DNA from 2 places in the Aerococcus sp. L_32 genome. Region 1 is predicted to be linked to the other one. Evidence: riboswitches for the same ligand, from Rfam matches in the RefSeq annotation. Region 1 holds a riboswitch; the other holds the start of a gene.
The links. Region 1 has a riboswitch for S-adenosylmethionine ahead of ACRCJ0_RS01780 (hypothetical protein). Riboswitches for the same ligand answer to the same signal wherever they lie in the genome.
Positions count from the first base shown of each region.

Region 1 (3,427 bases):
ATACCTATTCAGCTTCCAGGTAGTCGTGGGACTTCAACTGGAGGCAGAAGCTTAGGTTGCGGTTCGATTATCTTAATGTTGATTCTATTCTTTGTATTTGGAGGGACATCTTTATTAGGTGGCAATCAGTCTAGTTCAAGCAATAATCAATCAAACGATCAAACCAGTCAGGTAGATGTCCAATTACCAGGACAGATGGAATCGAATACGCAAATTCAAGCAAATCCTGATAGTCAGGTCAGTTTGCCAGAGACTGGATCCACAGATAGTGACACAGTTACTGAAGATGAGTTGGCTGAATTTGTTTCCGTTATCCTATACGATACCGAAGAGTACTGGACACAAGCCTTTTCTGAAGCTGGATATACATATGAGAATCCAGACCTGGTCATCTTTGAGGATGCTGTGAATTCATCTTGTGGGTATAATACATCTGAGGTTGGACCTTTCTATTGCCCAACCGATGAAACCATTTATATCGACTTAGATTTTTATAATCAACTCGTTCAAAATTATGGTGGTGGTGGAGACTTCGCTATGGCCTATGTGATCGCCCATGAGGTAGGCCACCATGTCCAACAGCAACTTGGTATTTCCAATCAGGTTAGACAAATTCAGTCTGAAGTAGGTGAAACTGAACAAAATCAGTGGACTGTACGGATGGAATTGCAAGCGGACTATCTTGCGGGTGTATGGGCACATAACGTCGTTGAGAATGATTGGATGGAAGCAGGGGACCTTGAAGAAGGATTAAACGCAGCTTATCACATTGGTGATGATGTCTTGCAAGAAAAGGCCTATGGCTATACGATGCCCGACTCTTTTACGCATGGTACTGCTGAGCAACGACAAAACTGGTTTAAAAAAGGCTTAGAAGCAGGCGACTTGTCACAATGGGATACTTACAATATAGACTACAGTAGCCTATAAAGTGGGTCACAGAACTTTCTGAGTGATTATAGTATACATAGTAGGGAATTTTAGTGCAGCAACACATACTGTATTTGAATAGGATTTTATATATAAAATCTTCATATGTTTTTAAATAAATAATGATTATACTAACTACTAGTATGGTTTGTAGATGCCTCTTAAAGCCGGATTACAGTCTTGCTTTAGGAGGTTTTATCATGTGGAAGATAGCTAGGATATGCCGTAAGTCAAATGGATGATGATAGTTTTGAAACGTCGAACTAGCGTTGGGTAAAAGTGTCATCATTTTTACTTCATGATTGTAATAACAATCAAGTCGAATAAAAGTTTGCTTATCTTAATCTAATTGTCGAATTTCATCACGATTTGAAATCTATCCATACGTCTGGTATAATACGTATACAATTAAAGAACACAACTTATTCAGAGCAAGTGGAGGGATCTGGCCCTATGAAGCTTCAGCAACCTACCTTTGGCAAGGTGCTAATTCCAACTCGAAAGAGATAGATGAGTCTAACCAAGTTATTGGCACGACGAGTCGCGTTGTGCTTTTTTTATTGAATAAAATAACTAGGAGTGTGTTGAATGTTTAATGATGAATGCGTAAGTTTTAGTGAATTTGTAGGTGGAATTGGTGCCTTAGGTTTTATGCCGTATTTTCGTTTCTACAGAAGTAAGACAGGGGATCCTAAAGAACATGATCATATTGCTGTGATCTGTCGTAACGAGCCTTGTTCAGGTGCACATATTGCTAGAGTTTGTGTGTGTTGTATAGGGAAAGTCCATGTCAATGATTATGATGGGTTTAAGGAGGCAATAAGCCCTGAAACTTACGATCAATTAGTCAATTTGATTACTAATTTTTCCTATACAGATGTGGACTATAAAGCAATACGGTAGTAAAAAAGAGACCCTACTAGTGACCGTTATGGCTAGCTAGTAGGGTCTTTTGATTTTTTATGAAGAAGGATTTTTAGAACGATATGAAATTATTGAAGTAATTCTTTAAAGGCGTCCACAAGCGGTGTTAGGGGTTTGCCTAATACTTTTTCAAAGTCATCTGATTGTACATCTAATACACCGTTTTTGATGTCTCCTTGAATCGCTAGGAAGAAGCCTGCTACTGGTTCTGGCAATTGATTGTCAGTTAGATTTTTAACGAATGCTTCGTCGTTAGTTTCGAGAGGGGCAATTTCTTTACCTATTGCTTCTGCTAGTGCTTTAGTTAAAGTCGCGTAGTCTACTGGTTTACCAGATAGTTCTAAGATTTCAGGGAATGTTTTTTCGCCAGCTAAAACGATCGCAGCTGCTTCAGCATATTCGCGACGCAATGCCCAACCAGCTTTACCATTTTCAGCGGTGTATAATAGTTTGCCACTGTTTAAAGCTGCACCTACAAGCGGTAGTTCATTTTCCAAGTACCAGTTATTTCTTAAAATTGTAAAAGGAATGCCGGATGCTTTGATGGCTTTTTCGGTATAACGGTGGTCAGTTGCTAGGTCGGCAGAAGATTGGTCTGCACGGGCGAAGCTTGTATAGGTGATAAAGCTGACGCCAGCTTCTTTGGCTGCATCAATTGCATTTTGATGTTCTTCTTGACGAGTGCCAGGTGCTGATGAAACTAGTAATAAGCGGTCAATACCTGTGAAGGCAGCTTTTAAAGATGCTTTATCTAAGTAATCGCCGATGTGTACTGTATAGCCAGCTTCAGCAAGTGGTGCAGCTTTTTCTTCGCTTCGTGCTAAGATGTGGATATCTGATACTGGAACTAATGTTTTTAATTTGTCTAATGCGAGGCCACCAAAGGCACCTGTTGCGCCAGTTACTAAATATTTCATAAATAAACACTCCTTTTTTCAACCTGTAATAATTAAAGTTACAGGTTAATAATAGTGAATGTGCTATAATAAGTCAAGAGAAAAGAGGTGGGATATTCAGATGAAACATTCAGTAAAATTTAGTGATGCTATTCATATTCTAGTTTATATCGAGATGCTTCAAGGCACAGACTTATCTAGTGAAGTGATTGCCAAAAGTGTGAATGCTAATCCCGTTTCTGTTAGACGCATTATGAGTAGCCTAAAAAAGGCCGGCCTGATCACTAGTCAATCAGGAAAGGCCGATCCGAAATTAAGTAGAGAACCAGCGGCGATTTCTTTTTATGATATTTATCAAGCTATTGATGAAGAACAGCAAATATTCCGTGTAGATGAGAAAACAGCACCTGCCTGTATCGTAGGCGGTAACATCCAAGGTGTATTAGCTGAAAAATATGATCAATTGCAACGTAGCGTCGAATTGGAGATGCAACAAATCAACTTAGGAGATATTATCCATTCAGTCTCTCAAAGTGCCAATCAATCTGAATTAAACGACGAAGAAACCAAGCAAATACTCCAACGATTTTTATAAAAATAAGCTAAGTCGATAATACTTGTAGGTGGTATTTATGATGATAGGTTTCTCATAAAGCCTGAAACAACCCGTTTATCCT
Region 1 covers NZ_JBOEQF010000011.1:2,899-6,325, forward strand. The annotation lists gene ypfJ (KPN_02809 family neutral zinc metallopeptidase) at 1-930, shown strand, start outside; SAM riboswitch class I at 1,350-1,447, shown strand; gene ACRCJ0_RS01780 (hypothetical protein) at 1,519-1,833, shown strand; gene ACRCJ0_RS01785 (SDR family oxidoreductase) at 1,923-2,771, opposite strand; gene ACRCJ0_RS01790 (Rrf2 family transcriptional regulator) at 2,872-3,345, shown strand.

Region 2 (3,427 bases), on a different contig from region 1:
ACTAAACTTTACTGAATGTTTCATCTGAATATCCCACCTCTTTTCTCTTGACTTATTATAGCACATTCACTATTATTAACCTGTAACTTTAATTATTACAGGTAGAAAAAAGGAGTGTTTATTCATGAAATATTTAGTAACTGGCGCAACAGGTGCCTTTGGTGGGCTCGCATTAGACAAATTAAATACATTAGTTCCCGTATCAGATATCCACATCTTAGCACGTAGTGAAGAAAAAGCTGCGCCACTTGCTGAAGCTGGTTATACAGTTCACATTGGCGATTACTTAGATAAAGCATCTTTAAAATCTGCCTTCACAGGTATTGACCGCTTATTACTGGTTTCATCAGCACCTGGCACTCGTCAAGAAGAACATCAAAATGCGATTGATGCAGCCAAAGAAGCTGGCGTTAGCTTTATCACCTATACAAGCTTCGCCCGTGCAGACCAATCTTCTGCTGATCTAGCAACTGACCACCGTTATACCGAAAAAGCCATCAAAGCATCCGGCATCCCTTTTACAATTTTAAGAAATAACTGGTACTTGGAAAATGAACTACCGCTAGTAGGTGCAGCTTTAAACAGTGGCAAACTATTATACACCGCTGAAAATGGTAAAGCTGGTTGGGCATTACGTCGCGAATATGCTGAAGCAGCTGCGATCGTTTTAGCTGGCGAAAAAACATTCCCTGAAATCTTAGAACTATCTGGTAAACCAGTAGACTACGCGACTTTAACTAAAGCACTAGCAGAAGCAATAGGTAAAGAAATTGCCCCTCTCGAAACTAACGACGAAGCATTCGTCAAAAATCTAACTGACAATCAATTACCAGAACCAGTAGCAGGCTTCTTCCTAGCGATTCAAGGAGACATCAAAAATGGTGTATTAGATGTACAATCAGACGACTTTGAAAAAGTATTAGGCAAGCCATTAACACCGCTTGTGGATGCCTTTAAAGAATTATTTCAATAATTCATATCATTCAATAAACCCTTCTTCATAAAAAACAAAAGACCCTACTAGCTAGCCTTAGCGGCAACTAGTAGGGTCTCTTTTTTACTACCGTATTGCTTTATAGTCCACATCTGTATAGGAAAAATTAGTAATCAAATTGACTAATTGATCATAAGTTTCAAGGCTTATTGCCTCCTTAAATCCATCATAATCATTGACGTGGACTTTTCCTATACAACACACGCAAACTCTAGCAATATGTGCCCCAGAACATGGCTCATCACGGCAGATCACAGCAATATGATCATGCTCCTTAGGATCCCCTGTCTTACTTTTGCGAAAACGAAAATACGGCATAAAACCTAGGGCGCCAATCCCACCTACAAATTCACTAAAATTTACGCACTCATCATTAAACATTCGACACACTCCTAGTTATTTTATTCAATAAAAAAAGCACAACGCGACTCGTCGTGCCAATAACTTGGTTAGACTCATCTATCTCTTTCGAGTTGGAATTAGCACCTTGCCAAAGGTAGGTTGCTGAAGCTTCATAGGACCAAATCCCTCCACTTGCTCTGAATAAGTTGTGTTCTTTAATTGTATTCGTATTATACCAAATGTATTGATAGATTTCAAATCGTGATGAAATTCGACAATTAGATTAAGATAAGCAAACTTTTATTCGGCTTATTTATCCATTCAATTATGAAGTAAAAATGATAATACTTTTACGCGACGCTAGTTCGACGTTTCAAAACTATCATCATCCATTTGACGTATGATTATCCTAGCTATCTTCAACATGATAAAACCTCCTAAAGCAAGACTGTAATCTGGCTTTAAGAGGCATCTACAAACTATACTAGTAGCTAGTATAATCATTATTTATTTAAAAACATATGAAGATTTTGCATATAAAACCCTATTAAAATACAGTATGTGTTGCTGCACTAAAATTCCCTGCATATGTATACTATATCCATTAAGCACATTCTGTGACCCACTCTATAGGCTACTATAGTCTATATTGTAAGTATCCCATTGTGACAAGTCGCCTGCTTCTAACCCTTTCTTAAACCAGTTTTGCCGTTGCTCAGCAGTACCGTGCGTAAAAGAGTCGGGCATCGTATGGCCATAAGCTTTTTCTTGCAAGACATCATCACCAATGTGATAAGCTGCATTTAATCCTTCTTCAAGGTCCCCTGCTTCCATCCAATCATTCTCAACGACGTTATGTGCCCATACACCAGCAAGATAGTCAGCTTGTAATTCCATCCGTACAGTCCATTGATTTTGTTCAGTTTGACCAACTTCAGACTGAATTTGTCGAACCTGATCGGAAAGGCCAAGTTGCTGTTGAACATGGTGCCCTACTTCATGGGCGATCACATAGGCCATAGCAAAATCACCACCGCCTCCATAATTTTTAACAAGTTGATTATAGAAATCTAAGTCGATATAAATAGTTTCATCCGTTGGGCAATAGAAAGGTCCAACTTCAGATGTGTTATACCCACAAGATGAATTCACAGCATCCTCAAAGATGACCAAATCTGGATCCTTATAAGTATATCCAGCTTCAGAAAATGCTTGTGTCCAGTACTCTTCGGTATCATAAAGGATAACGGAAACAAATTCAGCCAACTCATCTTCAGTAACTGTTTCACTATCTGTGGATCCAGTCTCTGGTAAACTGACCTGACTATTAGGATTGGCTTGAATTTGCGTATTCGATTCCATCTGTCCTGGTAATTGTACATCTACCTGACTGGTTTGATCGTTTGTTTGATTATTACTTGAACTAGATTGGTTGCCACCTAATAAAGATGTCCCACCAAATACAAAGAATATAATCAGCATTAAGATAATCGAACCGCAACCTAAGCTTCTGCCTCCAGTTGAAGTCCCGCGACCACCTGGAAGCTGAATAGGTATTCTACCCCCGGATCGCCCTTGCCCCAAACCACCTAATCCACCACTTCCGGTGTTTCGACCACGCAAGTCTTTTACATTACCACTACGTTTGCGCCCTTGCCATTTCATGGAAATACCCCCTGACAGTTTTCTTCATTATATCATATGTGTTATATTCCATAAACAAATGTAATGTAAACGTTCCTCACAATTAAACATAAAATAATCGTCAAAACTAGTGTCACCCGTAAAAATACTGAAGCATCTTTTATTGAACTATTACGGAGAAAACAGTCAATAAAGCAGTAAAGGCGTTGAATGTCTCATACACATTCAACGCCTTTATCATTTTCATTAATAGCCTTATATTATCAAGGTTTTAATCAACCATCTTTGTCATCAACACAATAGCCTCCACGTGTATCGTGATTAAGCTATTGATTGATTAAAGAGTGGCGACAGTGTGGTGTTAATATGCTATTTTATTGCCTCAATAATACTACTTTCTGAAAAGCGCACTCTACTGATTTCTTTTAATAGTTCATTAATGTAAGC
Region 2 covers NZ_JBOEQF010000034.1:13,183-16,609, forward strand. The annotation lists gene ACRCJ0_RS04030 (Rrf2 family transcriptional regulator) at 1-24, opposite strand, end outside; gene ACRCJ0_RS04035 (SDR family oxidoreductase) at 125-973, shown strand; gene ACRCJ0_RS04040 (hypothetical protein) at 1,061-1,375, opposite strand; SAM riboswitch class I at 1,447-1,544, opposite strand; gene ypfJ (KPN_02809 family neutral zinc metallopeptidase) at 1,964-3,001, opposite strand; gene ACRCJ0_RS04050 (hypothetical protein) at 3,350-3,427, opposite strand, start outside.
Region 2: another riboswitch for S-adenosylmethionine. It lies ahead of ACRCJ0_RS04040 (hypothetical protein); the one in region 1 lies ahead of ACRCJ0_RS01780 (hypothetical protein).